DNA from 3 places in the Monashia sp. NPDC004114 genome. Region 2 is predicted to be linked to each of the others. Evidence: riboswitches for the same ligand, from Rfam matches in the RefSeq annotation. Region 2 holds a riboswitch; each other region holds the start of a gene.

Region 1 (9,927 bases), on a different contig from region 2:
GCTGGATTCTGTAGGTGGCGAGACCAGACAGCAACGCCCGATGAGGCAACCTGGAACGATGCCGAGTCTTCGCCCGGAGTCGGCTGCGAGCAGGCGAAGCAGCGGCATACGGCCCTCTAGGCTACGCGCGTGGCTCGTGTAGAGAAGCGGACTATCCCGGCGCGCCTCGGCTGGGGTCTGATCGTGGTCGGCACCCTCGGGCTGCTCCTCCCTTGGATCTTTGCGCCCGTGCTGTCAGACGAGCGCTACCACTACGCGGCGGCGCCGGCGCGGATGAACGACAACGTCTTCGGTGTCCTGCCGTGGGTCATCAACGACATCCAGTGGCGGCTGGAAGCCGGCCGGATCGCGCCAGTCGGCGCTCTCGAGCAGCACGTGACGTACCTGCTCGGGATGCAGTTCACCTTCGCGTCCGGACTGCCGCTGTTCGTCGTCCATGGGCTCATCAAGGGCGTCCTGCTCGCCGCCGTCGTCGGCTCCTTCGTCCTGCTGGTGCGGCAGCTGAAGCGCCGGGGCGGCGCCTCCCTCGACCGAGGCACCCAGAGCCGCATGACGCTCGTGTTCACCATGTTGCTCGTCCTCGGCATCACGACGACCTCGCCCGGGCGCAACGGATGGACGACCTTCGTCGTGCTCTGCATCGGCGGCATCGTCCTGATGTTCCTTGTGGGCGCCGCGGCGCTGTGGGTGCTGCGCCGGTGGGACGGCTGGGGCCTGCTCGGGCGGAGCCTGGCGGGCGCCGGACTCCTCGTGCTCGGCATCGCGGTGATGCTCAGCTATGAGCTGCACTGGGCCGCCATCCCGTTCGCCGTCGTCCTCGTCGCGAGCATCGGGCCGGCGCGACGCCGTTCACGTGCCCTGATCATCGGGCTCCTGGCGGGAGGTTGGCTTGCGGCTGTCGTCGCGACTCGCCTGATCATCGGGGCCAACGTCCGCGACGTATACCCCGGTCTGTCCGTCGACCTCTCGGGCCCGGTCGCGAAGGTCTTCGGGCTGCAGCTGCTCAACGCCGTTCCCGGCACCGGCGTGCCGTACGCCTTCCACAACGTCAGCGGCGGGCTCCCCGACCCGTGGCCGTTCACCGGGACCGGGTGGCTGTGGGGCCTGGTCCTCGGCCTCGGGCTGGTCGTGGCCCTGCGCGGCGCGAGCCAGAGGCCGGCGCTCGCGGCGGTCGAGGATCGCCAGCCACTCCTGCTGCTGGCCGCTGCGCTTGGCACGTCGAGCCTCGCCGCCGCAGCGATCCTGTCTGTCTCGGCGCAGTCGCACGAGATCGTCCGTTTTCCCGGGGCGACCTACCGCGGCACTCCGTGGATCTGGGCCTGCGCGGCCGGGCTGCTCGCGGTCTTCCTGGTGCTCCCCCGCGAGCGCACGAGGCTGACCGACCAGGCGGTGGTCCGGGGACTCGCTGTCGTCGCGCTCCTGGCCGGCGTCGTGGTCTGGCCCGCCGACGTCAGCGAGGTCGCCGTCGCCCGCCAGAACGACGGGGTCATGATCTGGGAGCGCGCTCAGTCTGAGCTCATCACGGGAAGCAGCGACCCGGTTGCCGTGGCGCACCGATGTCTCATCGCCGACCAGGCGAGAACGTGGGCGGGGTCGAGCAGCTACCGCCGGGCGTACCTCCAGCTCTATGCGCAGGCCTTCGTCCACCAGTGGCACCGCCCGTGGTGCGGCTGAGTGCGGCTGACTACGGCTGACCCGAAGCAGGCGTATGCCGCCCGCGTTGCCATCTCGGCAACGCGGGCGGTTCCAACTGGTGCAGCCACGCCGGAGGCGCTGGCTTGACCTCACGGCGTCGCCGCCTGGGCCATACCCGGACGGTCGTTGGTTGTTGCTGGCGGTGGTCGTGAGGTAGCACTCAGGTGAGGCTCGGACTGCCGGCGTAGTGTGGGTTGATTGCTGACGCGGTCTAGACCCGGCTATGCGTGGCATGTGACGCCCGGAGGTGAACCGATGGGAGGACATAGAGGCCCGCGTAGGGACTGGGACGCAGAGCAGGACGAGCGCGACCAGCTCGCGCACCAGGTCCAGCTGCTTCGGAACAAGACGATGCATCTCGAGCGTGCGCTCGAGACCAGCCGCAGCATCGGTGCGGCCATCGGGATCGTGATGTCGACGGAGAAGGTCACCCGCGAGCGTGCCTTCGACAGGCTCCGCACGGCCAGCCAGTGCCAGAACCGCAAGCTGCACCAGATCGCCGACGACGTGGTCGAGGTGGGGGCTCTCGAGACGGAGGCGAAGATCCCGGCCTGAGCCCTCGAGGAGGAAGTCCGCGCCCCAACCCCACCCAGCGGCGACCCGGGCTGCGTCGGCGCGCAATCCTTGCAGTCAGTCGTCGCGCTCCCACGGCGCGTCCTCGCCCATCTTGGCGTAGTACTTCGCCAGGTGGCTCTTGACACGGTCCCGGTCGGAGTCGGGCAGGTCGACCCCACCACGCGACCCTTGCATGACGGCTGCGGCTGCCATGACACCGCGCGGCACCGCCTCGAGGCGTCCGCCCACGACGTCGCAGACGAGCAGCTTGTATGCCGTGAAGTTGTCCTTGTTGTCCGAGTCGTACCAGAGGTGGGCAGACCGGTACTTCTCGTTCGGCTTGTCCGCGGCGCCTGCCCACTTCCGTACGCGCTTCTCCGCGGCGGCTCCGTCCCACTCGCGGTCGCGGTCGGCCAGTGGCAGGTCCTGGAAGCTGGTCACACTCATCGTCCTCGGCTCCTTCACCTCGCGGTTCTGGGTCATCGGACCGGTCCGCCGTGCTTCGGCAGGTCCGGCCGTAGTCTCATACCCGCCCGACGCGCGTCCCAGCGACGGAGGTCTCTCACGACGGCATCCGGCCAGCAGCGCGGTGACACGAAGACGGTTGGGAGCCGCACGCTCAGCCGTAAGGTGAGCTGTCGGGTTCGGGCGGAAGATGCCCGGCCGCTCTCGCGGCTTCACCCCAAGGACCAGTCCTCTGACGGGCCCACATGTGGGTCCCCCGCTCCTGCCCCGGTGAATCGACTGTGCTCCACCGGCGGGCAGGATTTGGCGTACCGGTGTTTCGCCCGAAGGACCCGGGCGAGCTACTGCGCCGTCGACGGTAACCAACACGATCTCGGAATATGGAAATCTGTGTGTTTGATGTGCGCAGAATGGGCCTGATGGTGTACTGGACAAATCGTGACCGATGACCCGTTCGACCTGGCTCGGTTCGTCTCCGCGCAGGACCGTGGGGGCACCTACGCTCGGGCCCTCACCGAGCTCCGCGCCGGGAGCAAGCGGAGCCACTGGATGTGGTACGTCTTTCCCCAGGTTGCCGGGCTCGGGCAGAGCCCCACCTCCCAGCTGTATGCCGTCTCGGGCCTGCCCGAGGCACGCGCCTACCTCGCTCACCCCGTCCTCGGACCACGCCTCATGGAGTGCGCACGTGCGGTCGATCAGCTCACAACCCGTGACGCGAGGTCAGTGCTGGGCTCGATCGACGCCGTCAAGCTCCGCTCGTCGATGACACTCTTCGAGCGGGCGGCCGAAAACCCTGACACGGCAAGCCTTTTCGCAAGCGTCCTGGACCATTACTTCGACGGGCGTCGCGACGACGCGACCCTGGGAATCCTCGGCTCCTGACGCAGCGCACCGCACCCGGCAAGGCACCGGGCAGCGGCAGACTCTGCCGGCAGTCTCCGCCTGCGTTGGCGGCTGCTGGGAGTTTCCCGTCGGTCAGGCGGCGTGCGAGGAGGACGCATACGCACGGTCGACCTCGGTGAGCACGCGGCGGTGCGGCCACCTGGCCGACAGCAGGGCGACGAGGGCGAGACACACTGCTGCGCAGATCGTGACTCCGATGTAGGGGTTGGTGTGCTGCCCGACCCAGCCGGCGGCCAGGAACGAGAGACCGGCGGCCGCAATCGAGACGGAGCCGGCCAGGCTGAAGATGCGACCGCGCAGCTCGGGCTCGGTCACGAGCGCGAACGTGGCCTGTAGCGGCACCATGAACGCCTGCATCATCCCGCTCGCGAAGAACAGCGCCGCGATGACGATGATCGGCGGGTGGAACGCTGTCGCGAGCAGCGGGAGCGGCATGGCGAGCGCGAGCGGGACGATCGACCGGTTCTGGCGCTGCACGTCAGGTCGGCCGATGAGCACGATCCCGATGACCGCGCCGGCGATCGGAGCGGCCATGAGGACGCCACCCCACCCACCCCAGCCGTTCTCCCCCGCGATCGGGATCGCGAGTGCCTCGGGAGCGGCGATCCCCAGGCTGGCGACAGCACTCAGGGTCACGAGCCGGGCGAGCACGGGGTGATGTGCGAGATCACCCGCGGCGGTGAACAGGTCATGGGCGAAGCCGCGCAGGCCCTTGCCACGCTGCCCGGTGACAGGTCGCAGCTGGACCACCACGAGGATGACGATCGCGGCGAGCACGAAGGTCACGAGGTCGAAGAGCAGGCCGGCCTCGGGGCCGAGGAGGGCGACCAGCCCTCCGCCGATGGCGAGCCCGAACGCCTGGTTGCACTGCTCCGACATCGCGCCGAGGCCGACCGCGCGCGCGTAGAGACGCCGGTCCTCGAAGAGGTCGGTGAGCAGGATCATGTTCGAGGCCGTCGCGGCGCCACCGATGAGCTCCAGGGCGAAGAGAGCGACGAAGACGCTCCACAGGCCGGTGTCGGCCACGACCAGGACCATGAGGCCGAGCACGCAGGTGGCGCGCAGCAGGTAGGACCAGATGAGCACCCACTTGTACGGGAACCGGTCGACGATCGGCCCGACGAGGCTGCGGCCGAAGAAGCTGGGCACGAGGCTCACGGCCAGGGTGGTGGCCGTCGCCAGCGGTGACCGGGTGCGCTCGAACACGACGGCAGCGATCGTCACGCGCGCGATGTAGTCGCCCCACATGGACAGCGCGTTGGCCACGAAGATCGGCAGGTACCGCGGAACCCGAAGCACGGCTGCGTAGGTGGGCGCACTGCCGTCGTGCCCCTGACTCGGATTCACGTGACGACGCTACCCCGAGGTGGTGAGTCGTAAAAGTTGAAATCGGTCGCGTGACGAGACCGACGCGCGACCCGTAGCCAGAGCTCCCCCAGCGAGGCCGCTTCGCCTGCCGGGCGGCCCATGATGCGCCCGATGCCGTCGGCGTCGCGGACGTCCGCAGGCACGACGTCGGTGGGGCGCCCGCGCCACAGCACGCCGGCGTTGCGCATGAGTGCACCGAGGCGCCACGCCTCGCGCAGGGCCTTGACGTCCTCAGCTCCGATGAGGCCCTCGTCACCGATGGCCGTCAGGGCGGCCATGGTGCCCGTCACCCGGAGCGACGGACGCTGGTGCGCGTGCAGCAGCTGCTGCAGCTGGACCGTCCACTCGACATCGGTGAGCCCTCCCGTCCCGAGCTTGAGGTGGGTGCGCGGGTCGGCGCCGCGTGGCAGACGCTCGCTCTCGACCCGTGCCTTCATCGTGCGGATCTCGCGGACCTGTGTGGCGTCCAGCCCGTGCGGAGGCCACCGCAACGGGTCGATGAGCTCCCGGAACCGCGCGGCGAGCGACTCGGGTCCAGCGATCGGGGTCGCCCGCAGCAGTGCCTGGAACTCCCACGTCAGGGCCCACCGCTCGTAGTACGTCCGGTAGGAGTCGAGGCTGCGCACGAGAGGACCGTTCTTGCCCTCCGGGCGCAGGTCCGCGTCGATGCCGAGCGCCGGGTCGGGCCCAGTGCCTGCGAGCAGCTTGCGCAGCTCCTGGACGATCGAGGTGGCGCGGGTCTGGACGTCCTTGTCCTGAGCTCCCTCGTGGGGACGGTGCACGAACATCACGTCGGCGTCGGAGGCGTAGCCGAGCTCTCGGCCACCGAAGCTGCCCATGGCCACGACGAGGATGTCGCCCGCAAGCGGCCGCCCGTCACGGCGCTCCGCCTCAGCCACCGTCGCGTCGAGCGCGACCTGGATCGTCGCCGCCGTCAGGTCGGTCAGCGCGTCCCCGACGCCCCGGAGGTCGATCGTTCCGACCAGGTCGGCCATCGCGATGCGCAGGAGCTCGTGACGCCGGATCGCCCGGACCGCGGCGACCGCGTCGGCCGCCGTCTCGCGCCGTCGTGCGGCCGACTGCATCGTCGTCGTCAGCGCCTCGCGACTTCTCGGGGTGAGGCCGCCCGAGTCGCCGAGGATCGACACGCTCTCGGGTGAGCGCACCAGCAGGTCGGCGACGTACCGGCTGCGAGCGAGGCAGTGTGCAAGGCGCTCAGCGGCCCGGCCTTCGTCGCGCAGCATCTTGAGGTACCAGTGGGTCGTGCCCAGCTCGTCGGACACGCGACGGAAGGAGAGCAGGCCGGCGTCCGGGTCGGCCTCGTCCGCGAACCAGCCGAGCATGACGGGCAGCAACGTCCGCTGGATCGCCGCCCGGCGGCTCACACCGGTGGTGAGCGCCTCGATATGCCGCATGGCGCCCGCCGGGTCACGGAAGCCCAGCGCGAGCAGGCGCGCGCGGGCGGCCTCGGGGCTCAGTCGGGCCTCGGTCGGGCTCAGCTTCGCCGCCGCCGCGAGGAGCGGACGGTAGAAGAGCCGCTCGTGGAGCCGGCGGACCTCCCGGGCGGAGGCCATGCGGTCGGCGACCACGGCCTGCTCCGGGTGTGTCCGATGTCCCATCGACCGGCCGAGGCGACGCAGGTCGGCCTCGGTCACCGGCATGAGGTGGGTCCGACGGAGCCGGTGGAGCTGGATCCGGTGCTCGAGGCACCTCAGGTGGCGATAGGCACGGTCGAGGGTCGCGGCGTCCTCGCGCCCGACGTAGCCGCCCTTGGCGAGGGCGCCGAGGGCCTCGAGCGTCGTGGCCGAGCGCAGGCTGGTGTCCGTGCGTCCGTGGACCAGCTGGAGCAGCTGGACGCTGAACTCGACATCCCGGAGGCCGCCGGGTCCGAGCTTGAGCTGACGGGCGGCCTCGTTGGCGGGCACGTTCTGCTCGACACGGCGCCGCATCGCCTGGACGTCCTCGACGAAGTTCTCGCGGTTGGCGGCCTCCCACACCATCGGCGAGATCTCGGCCTTGTAGCGCAGCCCGATCTCCTTGTCCCCCGCGGAGACCCAGGCCTTGAGCAGCGCCTGGAACTCCCACGTCTTTGCCCACCGCTCGTAGTAGGCCTTGTGGCTGCTGATGGTGCGCACGAGGGGCCCCTGCTTGCCTTCCGGACGCAGGGCCGCGTCGACCGGCCAGAGACTGCCCTCGGGGGTCGGGGTCGAGCAGGCGCGCATCGTCGCTGTGGCGAGCGCCGTGCCGACACGCAGGGCGGTGTCCTCGTCGAACCCCTCGGCGGGCTCGGCGACGAAGATCACGTCGACGTCGCTGACGTAGTTGAGCTCGCCGCCGCCCGTCTTGCCCATGCCGATGATCGCGAGCCGGCACGCCTCGTGGCCGTCGCCGTACTCCTCCCGCGCGATGGCCAGGGCCGCCTCGAGGGCCGCCTCCGCGAGCTCAGCGAGAGCCTCGCCGACGACGGGCATCTCGGCGAGCGGGTCGGTCGAGGTCAGGTCGAGGGCGGCGATGCGCAGCAGGCCACGCTTGTAGGCGACCCGGAGTGCGTCGACGGCCGTGCGGTCACCGCGCTCCTCCGTGACGGCACGCACCAGCTCCTCGCGCACCTCGTCCCCGGTATGCCGTGTGGCCCGCGCCGTGTCCAGCCAGTGCTCCGGGTGCCGGACGAGCTCGTCGACCAGCGCGCCGGAGGCCCCGAGGACATGCGCGACTCGATCCCTGCCGACGCCATCGCTGGCCAGCTCCGACGCAAGCGCAGTGATGCCCCAGTCCGCCGGATCGCCTTTGGCTGCAAGGGACTCCGCCACTCGGACCAGCCCGAGGAGTGCCTGGTCAGGGTCCGCGCTGTCGCCGAGAGTCGCGAGGAGGGCGTCCAGTCGGCCGTCCGGCGCGGTCGCGCGGAAGGGCAGGAGCGTCGGGTCGTCGAGCAGTGCCGCCGCGCGTGCGGGGTCGGCGAAGCCGAGCCGTGCGAGCTGGCCCTCGGTCGTCGTGGTGCGAGATGACACGTTGCGTCAGAGGCGGGGCAGGTAGCGGTTGAGCTCGAACTGGCTGATCTCGTGACGGTAGTCCAGCCACTCCTGTCTCTTGTTGCGCAGGAAGAAGTCGAAGACATGCTCGCCGAGCACCTCGGCGACGAGGTCGCTCTGCTCCATCGCCTCGAGTGCCCGGTCGAGCGAGGCGGGCAGCGGCTTGATGCCCATCGCGCGCCGCTCGGAGTCGGTGAGGCTCCAGACGTCGTCCTCGGCCTCCGGCGGCAGGTCGTACCCCTCCTCGATCCCCTTCAGTCCCGCCCCGAGCAGCACCGCGAAGGCGAGGTACGGGTTGCACGCGGCGTCCAGCGACCGCACCTCGATGCGGGTCGACTGCCCCTTGTTCGGCTTGTGCATGGGCACCCGCACGAGCGCGGAGCGGTTGTTGTGGCCCCAGGTCAGGTGCGCGGGTGCCTCTCCGCCGCCCCACAGTCGCTTGTAGGAGTTGACCCACTGGTTGGTCACCGCCGTGATCTCGGCGCCGTGGAGGAGCAGCCCGGCGATGAACTGCCGCCCGACCTTGCTCAGCTGGTAGGGCGCGCCGGCCTCGTAGAAGGCGTTGGCGTCGCCCTCGAAGAGCGACAGGTGGGTGTGCATGCCCGAGCCCGGGTGCTCCGAGAACGGCTTCGGCATGAACGTCGCGTAGATGCCCTGGGTCAGGGCGACCTCCTTGACGACTGTCCGGAAGGTCATGATGTTGTCCGCGGTCGACAGTGCGTCCGCGTAGCGCAGGTCGATCTCGTTCTGGCCGGGTGCGCCCTCGTGGTGGCTGAACTCCACCGAGATGCCCATGTTCTCGAGCATGGTGATCGCGGCACGGCGGAAGTCGTGGCCCGTGCCGTGGGGAACGTGGTCGAAGTACCCGGCGTCGTCGACCGGGACCGGGCGGCCGTCAGGCCCGCGCTCCTGCTCCAGCAGGAAGAACTCGATCTCCGGGTGCGTGTAGAAGGTGAAGCCGAGGTCGGCGGCCCGGCCGAGCGCCCGCTGCAGGACATGGCGGGGGTCGGCGAAGCTCGGTGAACCGTCGGGCAGGGTCAGGTCGCAGAACATCCGCGCGGTGCCCGGCGGGTCACCGCGCCAGGGCAGGATCTGGAAGGTCGAGGGGTCGGGCTTGGCCAGCATGTCGGCCTCGTAGACGCGAGTCAGGCCCTCGATGGCCGAGCCGTCGAAGCCGATTCCCTCGGCGAAGGCGCCCTCGAGCTCGGCCGGCGCGACCGCCACTGACTTCAGAGTGCCCAGCACATCGGTGAACCAGAGGCGGACGAAGCGGATGTCGCGCTCCTCGATGGTCCGGAGCACGAACTCTTCCTGACGGTTCATATGTCGATCCTGCCGCATGCGTGTTGCAGCGACGTTAAGAGTCACAAGGTTTGGGACGCGAGCCGTGGCGAAGGCCCGGTATGCCGCCGAGGGACCGGACGGCATACGCAGCGGGCGTGCGTGGGCCCCCGGAAGGAGGGGTCTTCCGGGGGCCCACGCGGTCACGCGGTGTGCCTGTCGGTCACTTGAACTGGACCTTGACCTGCAGCTCGTTGCCGCCGTCGACGGTCTTGGCCACGGTCATGGTCGTGCCCGAGCCCGCAACCTTCGTGGACGCCCCGGGGTTGTCCGCGGACCAGTAGCGGTTCGGGTCCGAGTCGTCGAACGTCGGGATGGCGGGCGACGACGGGACGTCCGTGGCGACACCGTTGCGGTGGAAGGTCACGGCGTCGGTCGCCTCCTGGCCGAACGTCGCGTCGAACGGCTGGCGCCGGTTGCCGAGCTTGACGTTGCCGTCCAGCATGATCGGCGCCGGACGAGCGTCGACCGGAAGGACCTGGCCGCCACCGGGGTGGGTGGCCGTGTTGTTGTCGCCGAACTCGCCGTTGGCGAACCAGACGAGCATGCCGTTCTGGTACGGGAACCGCTC
Region 2 (9,927 bases):
AGCGGCTCGGCCCCTACCGTCTGGTCGAGGAGATCGGCGAAGGTGGCATGGGGGTCGTGCACCTCGCCCTCGACCCGAGGGGCCGCGCGGTCGCCATCAAGGTGCTGCGGTCTCATGTGGCCCACGACGCCGATGCGCGCAAACGCCTTGCGCGAGAGGTGGATACGCTCTCGCGCATCCGCGACCCACGGGTCGCCAGTGTCATCGACGCCGACGTGATGGGGCCGCGGCCGTACATCGTGACCCGGTACGTCCCCGGCCCTGCGCTCGACGAGGTCGTCGAGGAGCGCGGTCCGATGGCGCCGGCCGAGCTGGCGCAGCTGGCGCGGGGCATCGCCGAGGCGATCCGCGCGATCCACGCCTGCGGGGTCGTGCATCGGGACATCAAGCCCGGCAACGTCCTGCTCGAGGACGGGGAGCCGGTCCTCATCGACTTCGGCATCGCCCACCTCCAGGACGACGTGCGGCACACCGTCGGGGGCCTCGTCATGGGCACGCCGGGCTACCTGTCGCCGGAGCTGGTCGAGGGCGCCGAGATCACCGACGCCACCGACTGGTGGGGCTGGGCGGCGACCATCACCTACGCCGCCTCGGGGCGCCCGCCGTTCGGTCGCGCGCGCATGGACGCCGTGCTGACGCGCGTCCGCGCGGGTGACGTGGACCTCGACGGGGTCGACCCACGTCTGGTGCCGCTGCTGCGAGCGTCCTTGTCTCCCAACCCAGCCCGCCGACCGTATGCCAACCAGGTCATCGCTGCGATCGAGCAGTATGCGGCTGGGCGCGCTGCGACGGTCCCCAACCCGCCCTCGGGCGAATGGGACGGCCGGTCGACGCCGATCGCGCCGGGAGCGACGCAGGTCGTGCAGGAGCGCACGACCGCGCGCTACCCCGTGGTGCCCGAGGGACCGGACGATGCGCGATGGGCGCCACCGCCGACGGGACCGCGACAGGCCGACCCCAGCGATGCGGCATACCAACGGGGTTGGGATGACGAGCCTGAGGTCGACGAGCAGTGGGACGGAGCCGAGTCCTACGACGAGCGCTATGTGCGAGGCGGGCAGCCGCCTGCGGCGGAAGACTTCTGGCCGGACGAAGACCTGGACGAAGGCGAGCCAGACGACGGCGAAGTCGTTGCGCGCGAAGGCGATCCGCGGATCGGGATGCCGATGCGCACCGGGCTGCTGGGAGCCGCGGCGATCGCCTGGCTGGGCACCCTCATGGCGTGGCCCGGCATCGCCGTCGTGGCATTCGTGGTGTGGTCGGTGCTGGCGCGGGCGACGGACCGGTCGGTGACCGCGCTCGTCCTGAGGCGCTACAACTACGGCCGGCGTCGCAGCGACCTCCCCTACGCGGTCGTGGCCAGCCCGCTGCACCTGGTCGTGGGCGCGATCGCGACCGTCGTCGGACTTCTGCTGCCGCTCGGCGCTGCCCTCGCCGGTGTGTTCGCGACGGCGCTGCTGCTCGCCGGCACCAGGGGCGACGGGCTCGGCCCGGGCGCTCCGATCACGCTTGCGATCGGCGGGGCGCTGGGACTTGTCATGGCATGGTGGGGGCCGGGTGGGGCATCGCTGCGGCGCGGGTCCCGGTCGATCGCGCGGCGGGTCGTGCCGGTCGGGCTGCCGATGCAGATCGCCGCCGCGGCGCTCTTCAGCTTCGGCATCGTGGCCGCCGTGCTCGCCCTCAACCATGGCGCTGCGTTGCTCTGGAATCCGTTGGGCAGCAACCCTTTTGGGGGTTGAGCTCGGGATGGCCGGAACAGCTCCTCCGGTCTATAGCAGAACACAGGTAAAGCACAGGTCAAGTCCAGGTCACAAAACGATCTCGGATGTGCTTGTGTCGGGGGGCTTGCTCACGTACCGTCAGTGCCACGGCGGCTACCGACTCTAGGGCCGGGAACGGGGTTGTGACATTTCATTTCCCCGGGCCGCTTCGTCGCGTCCGGCTCCACACGGCACGTCGCACAATTTCAGATGGAACCCAGAAATCCGGTCCCTGAGCGCGCCGAGCCTCGCCAGCCAGGGACGTCGCCCGCAACCGCGGGCCGGGCGAGGACGGGGGACCCAGTGCGGCCGGTGAGTGATGCCAAGAGGACGAGATCCGGCCTGGGGGTGAAGTCGCGAGAGCGGCGGGGCACCTGACGCCCTAACCCGACAGCTAACCCCGCAGGCGCCGTCAGGAAGGATCACCCATGCAGTACCTGTCCAAGCACGCTGCCGCCAAACGGATCAAGGTGAAGCAGCGCCTTGCTGGAGTCGGAATCGCAGGTGCCGCCACCGTCGTGGCGGGCGTCGCCACTGGAGGAGCGGCCAAGGCCTCGACGGTCTGGGACCGTGTTGCCGCGTGCGAGTCCGGCGGCAACTGGCACATCAACACCGGCAACGGCTACTACGGCGGCTTGCAGTTCTCGTCGTCGACCTGGCGTGGCTACGGCGGGGGTGCATACGCATCGCGTGCGGACCTCGCCACGAAGGCGCAGCAGATCGCGGTGGCGCAGCGTGTCCTTGCATCGCAGGGCCCCGGCGCGTGGCCGGTGTGCTCGGTCCGGGCCGGCCTCACCCGGTCCGGCGGCGGTGCGACGTCCGGTGGCCTGCCCGCGGCCGGCTCGTCCTCCCGCTCGACGGAGCGGACGACCAAGCAGTGGACCAGCAGCAAGAAGAAGGTGACCAAGAAGAAGAGCTATGCCGCCACGGGGAGCTCGCAGCGCACCTACCCGGTGGCTGCCAGCGGCTCCAAGATCACCGTGCGCAAGGGCGACACGCTGTCCAAGCTCGCCGTCAAGCACGACGTCGACGGTGGCTGGAAGGAGATCTACGCGGCGAACCGCGACAAGATCGACAACCCCAACCTGATCTTCGTCGGCCAGGTCATCCGCATGCCCCGGTAGGGCGTGGCAGACTGAGCCGGACGGCCTCGCGCGACCAACCCCTGGGTCCCGCGGGGCCGTCCTTCTTTTCCGTATGCCGTGTCGCTCCGTTACGCTTTCGCCCGTCCCGAGCACTCGCCGACCCGACGGTGGGGGAGCCGCTCCGGGGGTGCTGGCGTGGCGCAATCGGTAGCGCACCTGTCTTGTAAACAGGTGGTTAGGGGTTCGAGTCCCCTCGCCAGCTCCGAATTTGGTTGGTGCGTAAGCGAATTGGGCTGCCAGCCGCACCTGTTTCTGATCTGTCGTCTCAAACAGGTGGCTTGGGGTCGAAGGGGGCTCTGACCTGCGGGAACGTCGCTCGCCGGGCCGCCAGGGCCTGGGAGTTGTGTCTGCCTGTGTCCCTGGGACTGGGCGTCTAATCGGACACCGATCGCACGAACGCGCCGGGTTTGTGCGTCACGGCGGCGTGCTCGAGGCATCTGATCGCCGTCCGAGCTGGGGCCCGGATGCCCTCGCCGCGAGCCGGGGACTCTTCGGACATGCCGGGTGTTCAACCGGCCGGCTCCTCCCCGCGTGCGCGAGCCAACGACCGGTAGACCGGCGCGCGGACGGACTGGCTGGGTAGGTGACAAGGCACAGCACCCAGCTCTTGTTCGGAGCAAAGGGGTCACCCCTGTGACGAAAGACCTGAGCGGCGGCAAGAACCGCAAGAACCTGAAGAACTATCCTTCGCCTTGCCCGAGCAGGAGAAGTACCCGATTCCAGACATCGAGCATGCGCGGAACGCGTTGGCTCGGGTGGCACAGCACGGCACCGCGGCCGGGCAGAAGAAGGTCCGCGCGGCCGTGGTGAAGAAGTACGGGAACCTGAAGAAGGACGACTGAACGCAACCCGTTCGGCGGGTAGGACCAGCCCAACCGCTTCCGGATCGACGTACTCTCGAGCAGGCCTGAGTTCACCGCCCAACGTGTCGAGCTCACGATCACCCAGGTTGGATGGTTCGCGCACAAGCGGAACGCAAAGTTGTCCGGGTGCAAGGCGTGGGACCTAGGCGCGGTACTCGACTGGGCCGCCGACCGGGCCCACGCCAGGGTCCGGAGTATTGGCCTCCGGTGGGCCGTCTGCCTCTGGGAGGCTGTCCAGGCCGCCCGCCAGGTGCGAGGCTTGCTGGCGATCTCGGAGGACGTCGACGAGCGCTGCTCACCCCTTCGGCTCGGTCTGACGCGACTCCTGCCGGTACGTGTAAGCGGCGGCCCGAACCCTTTCGTCGCTCTCAAGACCTGCCCCGAGAGCTCCGCCCAGTGTCGCGAGAGAGCTGGTAAGCCACGCCAGCTTCATGTAGTCGTCGGGTCGCACAGCATGCCCGATGCCTTGCTCGAGCAGATGTGCAGGCACCAGAACCGGTGAGGTCAGGAGTGCGAGCAGGAAGAGCGCGGCGTACAGGAAGAACACACCCAGAACGACCGTTGCCGTGGTGGCCAGATTGGCGTCATGACTGCCAACCCCACCCGCGTCAGCGCCGACCCGCACCTCGGAATCATCCGGCCCGTGCCGCCACCCGCCCGGCGTTTATGCGCCGAGTGCGTGCAGCTTGGCACTCCGTGGGTGCACCTGCGCCAGTGCCTGACTTGTGGCCAGGTCGGCTGCTGCGACTCGTCACCGATGCGACACGCGCGCGCTCACGCCGCCACGACCGGCCACGTCATCGTGCGTTCGATCGAGCCGGGGGAGAAACTGGAGGTGGTGCTATGCCGACGAGCAGTTCGTCTGACCCCGAGCTCGCGGACCTGCCCGAGACTCCCGACACGACGGGCGCCTACCCGCCTGACCGACGAGCAGATCATGCTGCTCTCGCGGTACGGCGAGCGGAAAGCGTTGACCAAGGGCACCACGCTGTTCCGCGAGGGGGACCGCGACTGCGGCCTGTTCGTCGTGCTCGACGGCAGGGTCCAGGTTGTCCAGGAGGACAGCACCGAGGGAGAGATGCGAGTGATCGCCGTCCACGGCCGGGGTCGGTTCGTGGGCGATCTGTCCATGCTGACGGGCCAAGCTGTCTACGTCACCGCCATCGCCCACACCGACGTGGAGGTCCTCGAAGTGGCCTACGACCGCCTCAAGGAGGCGGTCACCCAGGATCAGGCGCTCGGAGATCTGATACTGCGGGCCTTCATCCTCCGACGCGCCCTTCACGCCGACCTCGGCGTCGGCCTTCGGATCATCGGTTCCCGCTACTCATCCGACACCCGCCGGCTGAGGGACTTCGCGAGCCGCAATCGCATCCCGTGCCGCTGGGAGGACGTGGAGGAGGATCCCGAGGCAGAGGCCACTTTGCGGGCGTTCGACATCTCACCCGACCAGACACCCGTCGTGATCTGGAAAGGGCAGACGGTCCTGCGAAACCCCAGCACCACTGAGCTGGCCGACCTCATCGGGCTACGAGCGGCGCCGAAGCGGGCGGCATACGACCTCGTCGTGGTCGGCGCAGGCCCGGGCGGCCTGGCCGCGGCGGTCTACGCCGCCTCCGAGGGGCTCTCGACGGTCGTACTGGACGCGCTCGCCACCGGCGGGCAGGCGGCTACGTCGTCCCAGATAGAGAACTACCTGGGGTTCCCGGCCGGTATCACCGGCGCGGAGCTGGCCGACCGCGCCGTGGTGCAGGCCCGAAAGTTCGGCGCCGTCTTCAACATCCCCGGCGAGGCGACCTCCCTCACGCAGGCCGACGGCTATCACGTGGTGGGGTTGGCGGAGGGTGACGCCCTGATCGCACACGCTGTGCTCGTCGCCACGGGGTGCAATACCGACGTCTCGACATCCCCGGTATAGACCGCCTCGAGGGCAGCAGCGTCTACTACGCCGCCACGGAGTTCGAGGCCCGGCTGTGCCGACAGGACCCCGTCACCGTCGTGGGCGGTGGAAACTCCGCCGGCCAAGCGGCCTGCTTCCTGGCCCGGCAATCGCCCGTGGTCAACCTGGTTATCCGACACGACGACCTGGAGAGGGACATGTCCCGCTATCTGGCCGATCGTGTGGAGCATGCGCCACGCATCAGGATCTGGCGCAACAGCGAGGTGTGCGAGCTCATCGGGGATGAAGCTCTCGAAGAGGTGCTGCTGCACAATCTCCAGTCGGATGAGGAGCACCGCGTTGCGACGACAGCGTTGTTCGTGATGATCGGTGCAGCCCCCCGAACCAGCTGGCTCCTGGGAAAGATCCCGCTGGACGCCAAGGGCTTCATACTCACCGGGCCTGCCGCAGATTGCTCCGACGGCTCGTTCGAGACCCGCCGCCAGGGCGTGTTCGCCGTGGGCGACGTACGAAGTGGCTCGGTGAAGCGCGTCGCCTCCGCCGTCGGTGAGGGCTCGGTCGCGATCCGCCAAGTCCACGAGTTCCTGGAAGCCGAGGGCCGCCGGTAAACACGCGCGGTCGCCCATGTGGTGCGCCCCAGTCTCCTCCGGATCCCAGGGAACACGAAGTCCTCCCTTTAACTCACCGACGGCTGCTGGCGCGCGAGTGGGTGTTTCGGCTTGAGGTTAGGGATCTATCGGCTACTGCGACTGCTCAGGTCCGGTGGGTAGTTTTCGTCGTCGGGGTCAGCGGCGGGAACTGTGAGCTGTTGTTCCAGCCAGTCGGCTTCATCCGCGGGTCCACGCGGCTCGTCCGCGCTCGCGCGCACGGTCGAGGTTGGTCCGCCGGGAGCGGAAGCAAGTCCCTGGTGGGCTGCCGGGTCGACGGGGGTGAGCTGCTCGAGCCGGTCTGCTTCGGGGACTGGTTCGCTGGCATAGAGGAGCTGCGAGTCGTCGGTGGGCGGCCTCGGGTTGTCGGTGGGGTGCACGCGGTTGGCGGTCATCGCTGGTCCTCCTTCGCGGTGTGTGGCTTGTGGTCCGATCGAAGCCGGGCGTTCTGGTCCTGCAGGTCGATGACCATGGCGATCCCGGCGAGGTTGAGCCCGGCCCCGAGGAGCTGGCCGATGCGGCGGAGCCGGTCGATGTCCTCGGCGCTGTAGCGGCGGGTGCCGCCGGCGGTGCGTTCCGGGGTCAGTAGCCCGCGCGCCTCGTAGGCGCGCAGGTTCTGCACCCCGGTGCCCGCGAGCTCGGCGGCCACCGAGATGCCATACACACCTCGGGCCGGGTCCGGTCCATCCAGCCTGTCCAGCCTGTCCACTCGAACGCGTCCTTCCGAACTTCCGTGAAATCGCCTCTTGCATCAGCATCCCACGAGTGCTATATGAAATCTATAGCGCACGCCACAGATCCCAAACCGGGGGCTGTGGCCCCACCAAGGAGCATCCAACAGAACAGGAGTGATGGAGGTGGACACGATGCTGATGCGCACCGACCCGTTCCGCGAGCTGGACCGGCTCACCCAGCAGGTGTTCGGCAGCAACGGCACCCTGGCCCGACCATCGGTCATGCCGATGGACGCCTGGCGCGACGGCGACACGTTCCATGTCGAGTTCGACCTGCCGGGGGTGAGCCCGGACTCGGTCGACCTGGATGTCGAACGCAACGTGGTCACCGTCAAGGCCGAACGCCCATCGCGGGCCAGCGATGCCGAACTGCTCGCCGCCGAACGACCGCGCGGCATCTTCAGCCGGCAGCTGATCCTGGGCGACAACCTCGACACCGAGCACATCAGCGCCAGTTACGAGGCCGGCGTGCTCAGCCTGCAGATCCCGGTCGCCGAACAGGCCAAGCCACGCAAGATCGCCATCACCAGCAAGGACGAAGACCGCAAGGCCATCAACGCCTGACACCGCCTGACCCGGAAGGGACCGGTCATGCCCACCGCACCCCTCGCCGCACCGGCCACCGGCGACACCAGCGACACCACTGAGACGTCAGCCGCGACGGTCGATGAGCAGTTCCTCGACCTGATCTGCAACGACCCCGACCTGGTCGCGGCCGAGTTCGAGGCGATCATCGCCGCCGAGTGGCCCGAGCCGCCCACCCGCCTGCCCGGACGCGGCGCGGCCGGCGGGCCCTCAGGTGGCGGGGGAGTCCGCCGCGCGGTCGACACTGGCCCAGACCACCGCTGGCCGGCACCGGACCCGCAGATCCGTCGCTGGGCCAGGCAGCGCTCACCCCCGCTTCCACCAAACGGAGCCGATACGGACCGACCCCATGAGACAGAACAATGAGGAGAAAGGCAGGTGATCGCCAGCCTTGAACCACCACACACGAGGTGATCGCTCACCCGGCCGGCACATCCCAACCCGCAGCGTCTGACGCAAAATTGCGCGACGCGCGCCCGAACGGCGCCAACTCTGCAGGCCGGACGAGACTCTCCTCGCATAGTGGCCCCGGCCCCACCGGGCCGGGGCCACAACGCCAGCCCACACCCACACCAACTCCTCTCCGACCATGACCACCCCCCGGCCCGACCTCTACACCGTCCTGGGAGTCCCACCGACCGCCACCCCAGCCCAGATCAGCCACGCCTACCGGGCGCTGCTCCGGCGACACCACCCCGACACCCGGGCATCGGTCGACGCCTCAGACCCCGCCCTGTCCGACACGACCCTGCAACAGGTTCTGGCCGCCTACGAGGTGCTGCACGACCCCGCACGCAGAGCCCACTACGACCGGCAGGCCACGGCATCACGACCCGAGACATCAGACGCCAGGCCACGGCCGGACCACCGGCGCGCACCCAGCCAGCCGCCCATCGTGGCCGGCCCAGTCCGCTGGCACCCAACCGCCTGATCCGCCCGCGCACCCGGAAGCCACCGCTGAAGGGCCACTCGACACCCAACGATGCTTGCCCGGCTGGGCAAGGCCGTTCACCTTTTCGAGAGTGACCCCAGCCATCGTGGCATTCTGGATCAGACCCGCGGTGCCAGTCCCCCCGCGTCAGCCAATGAGCGCGGTCTGAACCACACGTCGGGCCCGGTCGGCGCGCCCAAGGCGGTGGCGCGCGACGCGTGTCCCACGCAGCGGTCCCCTCGCCGGCGGCGCACTGCTGACAACGCGTGTGTTCCTCGTGACGGAGTCGTGGGCTGCTATGGGGGTCTTCGTGACCATCATCGCAGCGGGCGCCGGGATGGTGTTCTGGGGGGCACACCGGCGGGCGCGGCTGGCCCTCTACAGCCTTCGCAAGGACAGCCGTTTGGCTAACGGACCAGGAGGGCGCCTCCTGCTCCTGACCTCGCTGTGTGCCTGCGCGGTCTCGGTCGTCAATGCCGTCCTTGTCCTCGTGATCCCATCACTCTGACGTTCCGCCGCGTGGACGGCGCCACGCAGAACCTTCGGGTGCCCCTCGCATCAGCGAGGTCGGTGACGATGACGGTTGCTGTCCGTCGTGTCGTGTTGCCTGCCTGGTCGCAGGCGGTGGCGGTGACGACGTACGGTCGTCAGAGCCAGCCGGGCAGGGTCGGGATTGCTCCGGTGTCAGCCACGAGGTGCCGGTGACGACGGCCGGTCGTGTAGGCCGCGAGCTGGGCGAGGGTCCGCGCACCCGGGTCACGGCGCCGCTGCCCGGCACCGACCAGGCGTCGCCTGGGCCGGCGCCGTCGGTGGTGATCAGCACGAGGGCCGGTCCCGTGCCGGTGGCGGTGCGCTTGGCGGTCGCGTCATAGAGCAGCTCGACGAGGAACTCCGCTGGCAGGTCGTCGAACTCCACGCCGCCGTCGAGGTCGACGGCGTGGACCATGACCTCGCGGGTGCGCATCCACGGCACCTCGCTCGCCGGGACGGTCCGCCGCTGGGCCGTGCGGACGAGTGAAGTCCACTGCTCGGACGTCAGGCTCCCGAGTGCGGTGTCCAAGGCCGTCGCACTCGTGGTGAACCAGTCTCGTAGTCCCAATGGCGAGAGCTGTGCGCCCGCCTCGATCTCCGCGTCGCGCTGCTCCGCCGAGGCGCACATCGGCGTCTCGACACCGGTGCGGGCCCAGGTGGCGAGGTTGACGAGCGACTCGGCGTTCGCGGCGGCGTGGGCGACCACGTGCGCCCGCGTCCACCCCGGGAGGTCAGTCGGATGCGCCAAGGCCGCGTCGTCCAGGCCGTCGAGCGCCTTCTGGAACAGGGTCGTCCCGGCCGTGAGGAGGCTTCGGGACCGGAGCAGCGCCA
Region 3 (9,927 bases), on a different contig from region 2:
AGGACGTCGACGTGCAGGACGCGACGGACCTCGACGCGCTCTGCGACCGGCTGCTCTCGACCATCCTCGACCAGCACCACGTCGCGGACGACGTCGCCCTCGTGGCGATGCGGCCACAGTCGTCCATCGGCGGTCCGTTGCACATCAACCTCCCCGCCGAGGCGCGCATGCTCGCTCACATGCGCGTTGCCATACGACGATGGCTTCGTGAGCTCGACGTCGCCGGATCCGACGTGAACGACATCCTGGTGGCGTGCAGCGAGGCGTGCTCGAACGTCGTCCAGCACGCCTACGGCCCCAAGCCCGGCGACATGGACGTGTCGGCCAGCCTCGACGGCGGGTCGCTCGAGCTGGTCGTGCGCGACACGGGCCGCTGGCGCCCGGCGGCCGGGCGAGGCGGCGGGTGGGGCCTGCAGCTCATGCGGGCCCTGATGGACTCGGTCGAGGTGGAGCAGGCACCCGAAGGCACCGAAGTGAGGATGCGGCGCCGCGTCCAGATCGGAGAGGGCACATGAACGACCTGGCCAGTGTCGAGGCACGCGACGTCGTCGGCGCGCGCCTCGTCCAGATCATCGGCGAGATCGACCTGTCGAACGCCGCCGACGTGATGGATGCCGTCACCCGAGCCATCCCCGACGACACACCGTTGGTCGTACTCGACCTCAGCGGCACCACCTACCTCGACAGCACCGGGATCGAGATGATCTTCCGGCTGGCCGACCGGCTGCGCCTGCGCCGGCAGGACCTGCGCCTCGTCGTGCCACCCCGTGCCCCGATCCGTGCGGTCCTCGAGCTGACCAAGGTCGACCATGCCATCCCCATCCAGGACTCGATCGTCACCTCGACGGACGACTGAGCGCCAAAGCAACCGCCGGATCCGCGGGGTTCAGGCCGCCGACCGTCCGGAACACGCCCTAGCGTGGCGTCATGACCACTACCGAGATCCCGTGGGAACCGCCCGTCGCAGCCACCGAGGCCGAGCAGCTCATCGGCTCGCTCGACCGGCTCCGGACCACCTTCCGCTTCAAGGCCGACGGGCTCGACTCGGCCGGCCTCAACACGACCCTCGCCACGTCGACGTTGACGCTCGGCGGCCTGCTCAAGCACCTCGCCGCGATGGAGGACTACGCCACCACGCACAAGCTGGCGGGCGAGCCGCTCGGAGCGCCGTGGGACGCCTTCGGCTGGGACGGGTCCAACGACTGGGAGTTCGAGTCGGCCGCGGACGACACCCCGCAGCAGCTCTACGAGCTCTACGACGGAGCGGTCGACCGCGCTCGGGCGCGGATGGCCGCGGCCCTGGCCGACGGCGGGCTCGACCACGTCGTCCACGCCTCCGATGACCGGGGGCACGCGAACTTGCGCCGGCTCGTCCTCGATCTGATCGAGGAGTACGGGCGCCACACCGGTCACGCAGATCTCATCCGCGAGGCCGTCGACGGCCGGGTCGGCGAGGACCCTGACCCGGGCTGGCGCCCCCGGTCAGGCCACTTCCGGTTCCACGCCTGACGGCGCCCCGCCCTCCCACACCACAACACGCCGGACCACGCGGCACCACGCCGCACCACACTGCAACACACCGGGCAGTCGCAAACGACGACGGCAACAACCGTCATGGTTGACGGCTACCCGGTGTGTTGTGAGGCAGGCGTGGGACGATGAGGCGGCCACAGCGGCATACCGACGGAGCGAGCACATGGCACAGGACCCGATCGCCCACGGCTTCCTCACCGAGCCGGAGATCACGCCCGAGATCCAGGCGTCCTACGACAGCGACGTGACCGACCACGGCTACGTCATGAACCTCACCCGGGTGTGGGCCCATTCGCCGACCGCGCACGACAAGCTGTTCGGCCTGGTCGCCGACGCGGTCGAGCTCGGCGGCCTGACGTTCCGACAGCGGGGCGTCCTCATCGCCGCGATGGCCTCGACGGTCGGCGACTCCTACTGCTCGCTGGCGTGGGGCAACCGCCTGGCCACGGCCGCCGGCGAGGACGTCGCCGGCGCGGTGCTACGCCACGAGGACGAGCCCCTCGACCCCGCAGACCGCGCCCTTGCGGTGTGGGCTCGCACCGTCGCCCGCGACGCGAACGACACGACCGCCGCCGACCTCGATCCGCTGCGCGAGGCCGGGTTCGACGACCAGCAGATCTTCGCGATCACGCTCTTCGTCGCGCTGCGCCGGGCCTTCTCCATGGTCAACGACGCCCTCGGGCCGCAGCCCGACCGGCAGCTGCGCGACGCCGCCTCCGCGCCCGTCAACGACGGGGTCACCTTCGGGCGGCCGGCCGCCGACACGCTGTCCTGAGGTGGTTCGGCGCGCGTCGCGCCTGGACTGACGAGCGAAGCGAGCGCCAGCGAGCGAGTCGAGGAGGGAAGGCGTGACGTGAAGGCGCGCCGAACCCGGCGAGCGGAGCGAGCCCGTGTAATGGCCGCAGGCTAGATCGTCTGGGTCGCGACGCCTCGCAGCAGGGCGAGGTAGTCGTCGGTGGCGCGCGCACCCGACAGCGCGGCATACCCGTTGGCCAGGACGAACGGTGTCGCCGTGACGCCCATCGACCGCGCGACCTCCTCGTCGGTGCGCACGTCGTCGGCGTACTCGTCCGATGCCAGGACCGCTGCAACCCGCCGCTCGTCGAGCCCGCACTCGGCGCCAAGGCGCTGCAGCACCTCGTGGTCGTCGATGGGCAGCCCCTCGCGGAAGTGCGCCGCGAGGAACCGCTCGGTCGCGGCGGAGCGAAGGTGCGGACCTCCCAGCTCGGCCGCGAGTGCACACAGCCGGTGCGCGTCGAACGTGTTGGCCCGGACCGCCCGGTCCCAGTCGAAGACGATGTCGTCGGCCACCGCCACCTCGCTCGCGTGGGAGTTCATCAGCCGCCCGGCGTCCGCGTCGCCGCCGTGCTTGGCGCCGAGGTGGTCGGCCACCGGCACCGAGCCGCCCACGGGCAGGTCGGGGTCGAGCTCGAACGAGCGCAGCCGCACCGTGACGTCGTGCGGGCGCTCGAACGCGGCGATCGCGTGCTCGACGCGGCGCTTGGCGATCCACGACCACGGGCACACGAGGTCTGCCCAGAACTCCAGCTCGACGAGTGTCGTGGACTCGGCTGCAGGCTGGTCGGTCATCAGATCAGTCAACCACGGCGGCTGGGGAGCCGCCGGACCGCGCCGGCCCGAAAAGCACTGCGCCCCCACCGTTCCCGGTGAGGGCGTGAGCGCATGTGGAGGGGGAGATCAGAATCGGCCGTACCCGGACGGCGTCGTCCAGATGGAGTGGTTGCCGATCGTGGTGCCGGAGTGCTGCGCGTCGATCATGCGGCCCGGGCTCACGTAGATGCCCACGTGGTATGCCGGGTAGCCGAAGAAGACGAGGTCGCCCGGCTGCGGGTTGCTCACCCGGGTGGCGGCGGCCTGCTGCTGCGAGGCGGTGCGGGGGATCGAGATGCCGGCCTGGCGGTAGACGTACGACGTGAAGCCGGAGCAGTCGAAGCCCGACGGGCTCGAGCCGCCGTAGACGTAGGGGATGCCGAAGAGCGACTGCGCGATCCCGACGATGCCGGAAGCGCTCTGCGTCGGGTTGGACAGGGCGGTGCGGGCCGTCGAGCGGCTCGCACGAGCAGCTTCGGCGCGGCGCTCGGCGGCGACCTTGGCGGCCTTCTCGTCAGCGCGGGCCTGCTTGACCTGGATGTCCTCGATGACGACGGGCCTCACGTTGGCCGGCTTGACGCTGACCTTGGCAAAACCGATGGAGGACAAGGCATTCGACGCCGTCAACGTGCCGGTCTGCGGACCGACGGCCGAGGGCGCTGCGACGACACTGCTCGCACCGTCGGCTGCGTTCGCAGGGTTCGCGAACGTTGCGACGAGGCCACCCGAGGCCGCCACGATCGCGGCACCCTTCACGGCGGGCTGAGCAGACTCCTTGGCGATCATCTTGAGCTCGGAGATCGCGTTGAATCGACCGGGTGCGCGGTGGCGACCGGGAACGTTCTGAGCCACGTTTGACCTCTCGACGCCTGCGAGGTGAGCTGTCGGGTTCGGGCTGGAGGTACTGCCCGGCCTTCGCTCGGACCGGTTGGTCCGTTGGAGGGCTTCACCCCAAGGACGTCTCACGACGCCCGGGTAGGTGGGTCCCCCGCTCCTGCCATGCGGTTTCGTGCTGAGCCCCGGATCGATGGCAGGACTAGGCGGTTCGACCCAAGACACTTGCCCGACGGGGAGAGCAAGCGACGCCCACCGTACCCAAGTCCGGAGGGCTTGTCACCCTGTGGCTCACCAAAGTCAAAAGATTTACGAACTGATGCGGACGACACAGCCCAGGACGGCACAATTCACCCGCAGTGATCCGGACATAACATGACGACACCGCCACGGACCGAGGACCCGGGGAATACACCCCCGGACGGCCCGGCACACGGCCCCGCGCTCAGGCGGCCTGGCAGTAGACGTGGACCGCGACGTCCTCAGGCAGCGACACGGCCGTCTCGGCCTCGCTGCCCTCCCGGACGGCCACGACGCGGCCTCCCTCGCGGACCACCTCGACCCGAGCGCCCGGCACCACCCCGGCGCTCGTGAGCAGTGCGAGCGCCTCCGGATCGACCTGCACCGGCTCGCCGATGCGGCGGATCGTCACGATCGCCGGCCGGTCCGTGACCACCAGGGTCAGGGCAGTGAGGCCCGTGAGGAAGTCCTCGTCCTGCTGGAGGCCGAGCTCCTCGAGTCCGGGGATCGGGTTGCCGTAGGGCGACTCCAGGCCCTCGCCGATGAGGCCGAGGATCTTGCGCTCGACCTTCTCGGACATGACGTGCTCCCAGCGACAGGCCTCGTCGTGGGCGTACTCCCACTCGAGCCCGATGACGTCCACGAGCAGCCGCTCGGCCAACCGGTGCTTGCGCATGACCCGCGTGGCGAGCAGCCGGCCGTGGTCGGACAGCTCAAGGTGGCGGTCTCCCGACACGGCCACGAGGCCGTCACGCTCCATCCGGGCCACGGTCTGCGACACCGTGGGGCCGGAGTGGCCGAGGCGCTCAGCGATCCGGGCCCGGAGCGGGACGATGCCCTCCTCCTCGAGCTCGTAGATCGTCCGGAGATACATCTCGGTGGTGTCGATCAGGTCCGTCACGGTCATACCTTCTCAGAATCGTCAGGCGTCAGGGAGCACCCGCAACGGGGCTCCGGGTCGGGTCGTGCCGAGGGACCCACACACGCAGCCACCCTGCCCCGACGAACGCTCCGAGGCCGAGGACGACCGACGAAGCGCCGAGGGACATGATGGCGGTCAGTGCTGACAACGTCAGCGGCCCCGCCGCCCTTCCCAGGTCGGCGAAGAGCCGCCAGCCCCCGAGGAACTGGGACCGTCCCTGGACCGGCGACGCGTCGGCTCCGAGCGTCATGATCAGGCCCGCCCCGAGCCCGTTGCCGATGCCGAGGACGGTGGCGACCGCCGTCACCGCCACCAGCGTCGTCGCGAGCGGCAGCAGGAGCATTCCGGCCCCCAGCACGACCATGCTCGGCACCGCCGCGGCCACTCGGCCGAAGCGGTCCATGAGCCATCCGGACGGGTAGAACAGCACCATGTCGAGAGCGCCGGCGACGCCGAAGACGAGTGACGTCTGGGCGGGTGACAACCCGACCGACTCGGCCCACAGCGGCACGACGGCCTCCCTGATCGCGCGAGCCCCGGCCACCGCCATGGCGCCGGTCCCGAGCGTGAGCAGGACGTGCCGGTGTTCGAGCAGGACCGACATGACCGAGCGGTGCGTCTGCCCCACGGGCAGCCGGTGGGAACCCGACGTGATGTCGGGTGCCACGAGCACGAGGACGAACGCCGCGATGCTCGCAAAACCACCCACGACGTATGCCGCCTCGATCCCCCACCGCGCCACGACGAACGACCCGGCGAACGGGCCGAGGAACGAGCCGATCCGGCTCACGCCGCCGAGAGTCGACAGCGCACGGGCCCGCATCGCGACCGGGACCGCCTCGGTGAGGTAGGTCTGCCGGGCGAGGCCGAAGAGGGACCCGGCCAGGCCGATGATGAGCACGCCGGCGAAGAGCATCGCCAGTCCCCCGGCCAGCGCCGCGACGAGCATGCCGACGGCCTCGACCACTGCCGCGACGAGCAGGGCGCGGCGCTCGCCGATGCGGGCCGCGAGGGCCCCGGACGGGAGGTCGCCGACCAGCTGTCCCACTCCCAGGGCCGCGACGAGCAGGGCCGCGAGGCCGACCGAGGCTCCCAGCCCGCGCGCCGACACCGCGATGATCGGTGCGACCGCGCCGGCTCCGATGGACCCGAGCAGGGTCGGCCCGTACGCCGAGAGGGCGACCGCGCGCAGGCTCTGGCGTCGGTCGCCGGCGCCCGTGCCTCCCCGAATCTCGGTCACGCCACAGGACCCTAACGATTGGGTTTCTGCGGTGGCTGCCCCGACCAGCCGACGAAACCATGGGCACGTGACCTGGATCCAGCGGGCGAGCAGACCGCGGGCGGTGGAGGTGGCGGTGGCAGCAGATGCCCCCGCGACCACCTTCCGGCTGCTCTCCGGGGTCACCGCTCGGCTGCGCGCCGGAGCGGCGCCGATGAGCGGTCAGGAGACCCTCGGACCAGACCATGAGGACGGCTCCGTCGATGGTGCCGACCGCCCACGGACCCTGGCCCTGCTCATGCTGGGCGTGGCGGCCGCGGCCCTGCTGATCTCCCTCGGTGCGCCGATCCCCACCGTCGTCATCGGGTTGGTCCTCTTCGGCGTCCTGCACAGCTTCCTCGAGATCCGCTACCTCACCGGGCGGTTCTCCAGCATCCTCAGCCGGTCCTTCCTCGAGCTGCTTGCGGCCCTCGTGACGTGCGTCGTCATCTGCCGCCTGCTCGTCCCGGTCCTCGGCCGGCCCGCCGAGCTCGCCGAGATCGCGCTCGGCTACACGGTCCTCGCGGTCGGCGCCCAGCGCGGGCTCTCGGGCGGTCGCAAGGTGGCGGTCTGGGTGGCGCTCGTCCCAGCGGCCGTCGCGTCACTGGTCTGGCCGGCATACCACGTCGTCGTCCTTGCCCAGCTGCACGGCCTCGTGCCCCTCGTCTTCCTCTGGGAGTGGGCCACCCGCATCCGGTCGGTGACGCGGCGCCGCCTGTTCCGGGCGGCGCAGGTCGTGTGGGCCGTCGGGGTGCCGCTGGTGATCCTGCTCGGCGCGTTCGACGGCTGGCTGTCGGCCGACCCCGGCATCGTGCGCAGCCTCGTCGGCGACGGCGCCCACGTGGTTGCCGCAACTGCGCCGCCGGGCGAGGTGGGCACGCTCGTGGGCCTGCGACTCGTCACGGTCTTCGCCTTCCTGCAGACGATGCAGTACGTCGTCTGGGTCGCCTTCATGCCGCGCTACGCGCAGGACGCGTCGGCGGCCTTCGAGGCGCGCGTGCCATGGCTCACGGGGGCTCGGCTGTGGGCGGTCGGTTTCATCGTCGCTGCGCTGTTCGCCGTGATCTTCGTCCTCGACTACACCCAGGGACGCACGCTGTATGCCGCCCTGGCGAGCTACAGCGGGTACCTCGAGTTCCCGGTGCTGCTCGCTCTCCTCGTCGGTGGCTACCGGCTGGGCGACGCGGCTGCGAGCGGGGGCGGCGGAAAAGGCCTTGCCGCCCCGTTCGGACTCGACGTACGGTCGAGGGACTGAGCCAAGAAGGGAGGTGGTCCGAGAAGTGATTTCTTCCGGGACGTGTGAGGTGGCCACGCGCTAGTCGCGTCCACCACCCTCACCCAAGGATGAGGCAGGGCAGTCCGGTCTAGAACGGGCTGCCCTGTTCCCTTGCCCACCTCTTTCTGCGAACCGCGCGCAGCGTCCGCGCCCGGTTGGGGTCAGGGCTGCAGGCGTGACCGCGTCCAGGCAGCGGCCTCGGCCAGGTCCCCGTCGCCTGTCCGGCGGAACACGATCCGGTCGTGCAGCCGGTTGGCGCGCCCGGCCCAGAACTCGACCTCGTCGCAGACGACCCGCCATCCTCCCCAGAAGTCCGGCACGGGCACGTCGTCGGCGGACCCCGTGTCCGGGAACCGCGCCATCGCCTCGGCCCACTTGCGCTCGAGCTCAGCCCGGTCCGCCGCCGGCCGCGACTGGTCCGACGCCCACGCGGACAGGCGGGCGCCGTAGGGCCGAGTGGCGAAGTACGCCTCGACCTCGTCGCGCCCGACCGGCACGGCGGCGCCGCGGAAGCGGATCGCGCGGTAGAGCGCCGGCCAGGTCAGCGACGCGGCGATGCGCGGGTTGGCTCGGAGCTCGAGGCTCTTGCTCGACTCCAGGTTCGTGACGAAACCCGGCCCGCGCTCGTCGAAGAAGCGCATGAGCACGGTGCGGACGTTCGGCGCGCCGGAGGCATCGGCCGTGGCCACCGACAACGCCGTCGGCTCGGCCACGTCGTCTCGCTGGGCGGCCTCGGCGATCGCGGTGTCGACCCAGGCCCTCGCCTGGAGGTACGGAGACGCAGCGACCTCCGACTCGGCCAGGCCGTCGCCCGCGTAGTCGTGTCGGGGCAGCAGGGGTCTTCCGGGAGCCGTTCCGTCCATGCGTTCAGACTAGGGTGGAGGCAGCCCGGACGGACGCGGGCCTTAAGGAGTACGACGGATGGCAGGCAAGGGCAAGGCCGCGGTGACGGTCGTCAAGCTCGGCGTCAAGTACGGCCCCCAGATCTGGATCGCCACCCAGGCGCTGCACGGGCCGGCGAAGGAAGCCGTCAACAAGGCCGTCTCGAGCGAGCGCGCCCGGCGCCAGGCGATGGCGCACGCGACGTCGCTGGCCGACGGCAGCATCCTCAAGGTCTACAAGGGCGACCAGGCGCTGTGGGTCGTCTTCAGCGGCGACGAGACCGTCACCGTCTACCCACCCACGGACATGCCGCTCAGCGTTCTCATCGAGCGGGCCGACCTGACCAAGCGGATCCGTCCCGAGGACAAGCTCAAGGCGCGGGACCGCGCCAAGGATGCCGCGACCGCCGCGCTGCGGCGCGCCAAGCCGAACCAGATCAACTGACCTCGCGACCCCCCGGCTAGTCCGCGATCGCAATCCCGAACTCGGCGGCGAGTGCGTCGGCGAGGTCGATGACCTGCGGCCGGCTCAGGGTCGCGCCCTTGAGCCCGGCCAGGCCACGCGGCGCCCGCAGCGTGGCCCCCGACAGGTCCAGACCGGCATACTTCCCTCGGCCGAAGGTGGGCTCGACGAGGGTGCAGCCCTCGAAGGTCAGCCCGGCGACCGTGGCCTCGGTGAGGTCGAGCTCGACCACGACGCAGTCGACGAAGGCGACGTCCTTGAGGCTTGCGCCGCGCAGGTTGAGGAAGTCCACCTTCCCCCCGCGAACGGTGACGTCGCGCCAGGTCGAGGCCCAGGCGGACACGGCGGCCAGGCGGCAGCCGTCGAGGGTCGTCTCGACGAGACTGGCGTCGGACAAGGCCACCCCGACCCCGTGGACGCGCTCCCACTCGCACTCGGACCAGCGCGACCCCTCCAGATGAGCGTCGTCCAGCCGGCAGCCGACCAGCGAGCACTCGAGGAACGCCGCGTTCTCGGCATGTGCTCCGGCGAAGTCGGTCTCCTCGAAGCGGATCGAGTCGTGGTGCTGGTGGCGCGAGGCGTACACCGGCTCGGTGAACGCGGTCTGGTCGGCGGCGGACGGCATACGCCAGAGTCTGTCAGCCGCCGCCGACGCGGCGGGATCACCCGGATGCGACTCCTCGAAGCGACGCACCCAGGTCTTGGCGTCGCTCGCGGCCGGGCGGTCGACGAGTCCAGGCCCGAGTGACGCCGATGAGATGACGCGCGAGATGTGGTTGTCCACACATCGAGCAGCGGTGTCCAAGGGGTGGGCATCTGAGGTTCAATGGGCGCGGTGACAACGGCGTCATCCGCCATCAACACGCCTGCCACATGCTCGTAACGTGGCCGCATTCCCCAAGGTGAAAC

The links. Region 2 has a riboswitch for cyclic di-AMP ahead of ACWEOW_RS02395 (transglycosylase family protein). Riboswitches for the same ligand answer to the same signal wherever they lie in the genome.
Region 1: another riboswitch for cyclic di-AMP. It lies ahead of ACWEOW_RS04120 (hypothetical protein); the one in region 2 lies ahead of ACWEOW_RS02395 (transglycosylase family protein).
Region 3: another riboswitch for cyclic di-AMP. It lies ahead of ACWEOW_RS17845 (C40 family peptidase); the one in region 2 lies ahead of ACWEOW_RS02395 (transglycosylase family protein).

The regions. Positions count from the first base shown of each region.
Region 1 is NZ_JBSGGK010000002.1:285,855-295,781, forward strand. It holds gene ACWEOW_RS04110 (hypothetical protein) at 130-1,674, shown strand; gene ACWEOW_RS04115 (ANTAR domain-containing protein) at 1,951-2,250, shown strand; gene ACWEOW_RS04120 (hypothetical protein) at 2,326-2,697, opposite strand; cyclic di-AMP (ydaO/yuaA leader) riboswitch at 2,858-3,006, opposite strand; gene ACWEOW_RS04125 (DUF1810 domain-containing protein) at 3,154-3,597, shown strand; gene ACWEOW_RS04130 (MFS transporter) at 3,691-4,965, opposite strand; gene ACWEOW_RS04135 (bifunctional [glutamine synthetase] adenylyltransferase/[glutamine synthetase]-adenylyl-L-tyrosine phosphorylase) at 4,962-7,994, opposite strand; gene glnA (type I glutamate--ammonia ligase) at 8,001-9,338, opposite strand; gene ACWEOW_RS04145 (immune inhibitor A domain-containing protein) at 9,520-9,927, opposite strand, start outside.
Region 2 is NZ_JBSGGK010000001.1:535,308-545,234, reverse strand. It holds gene ACWEOW_RS02400 (protein kinase domain-containing protein) at 1-1,739, shown strand, start outside; cyclic di-AMP (ydaO/yuaA leader) riboswitch at 2,053-2,163, shown strand; gene ACWEOW_RS02395 (transglycosylase family protein) at 2,189-2,884, shown strand; tRNA gene ACWEOW_RS02390 (tRNA-Thr) at 3,035-3,107, shown strand; partial or broken gene ACWEOW_RS02385 (DUF6582 domain-containing protein) at 3,586-3,747, shown strand; gene ACWEOW_RS02380 (hypothetical protein) at 4,064-4,393, opposite strand; partial or broken gene ACWEOW_RS02375 (FAD-dependent oxidoreductase) at 4,355-6,276, shown strand; gene ACWEOW_RS02370 (MerR family transcriptional regulator) at 6,707-7,024, opposite strand; gene ACWEOW_RS02365 (Hsp20/alpha crystallin family protein) at 7,182-7,613, shown strand; gene ACWEOW_RS02360 (hypothetical protein) at 7,641-8,000, shown strand; gene ACWEOW_RS02355 (J domain-containing protein) at 8,224-8,565, shown strand; gene ACWEOW_RS02350 (hypothetical protein) at 8,876-9,073, shown strand; gene ACWEOW_RS02345 (maleylpyruvate isomerase family mycothiol-dependent enzyme) at 9,065-9,927, opposite strand, start outside.
Region 3 is NZ_JBSGGK010000015.1:4,644-14,570, forward strand. It holds gene ACWEOW_RS17820 (SpoIIE family protein phosphatase) at 1-515, shown strand, start outside; gene ACWEOW_RS17825 (STAS domain-containing protein) at 512-856, shown strand; gene ACWEOW_RS17830 (mycothiol transferase) at 928-1,509, shown strand; gene ACWEOW_RS17835 (carboxymuconolactone decarboxylase family protein) at 1,697-2,308, shown strand; gene ACWEOW_RS17840 (DsbA family oxidoreductase) at 2,440-3,123, opposite strand; gene ACWEOW_RS17845 (C40 family peptidase) at 3,232-3,996, opposite strand; cyclic di-AMP (ydaO/yuaA leader) riboswitch at 3,999-4,160, opposite strand; gene ACWEOW_RS17850 (iron dependent repressor, metal binding and dimerization domain protein) at 4,424-5,119, opposite strand; gene ACWEOW_RS17855 (MFS transporter) at 5,148-6,380, opposite strand; gene ACWEOW_RS17860 (hypothetical protein) at 6,496-7,653, shown strand; gene pdxH (pyridoxamine 5'-phosphate oxidase) at 7,836-8,537, opposite strand; gene ACWEOW_RS17870 (hypothetical protein) at 8,596-9,000, shown strand; gene ACWEOW_RS17875 (pentapeptide repeat-containing protein) at 9,017-9,802, opposite strand.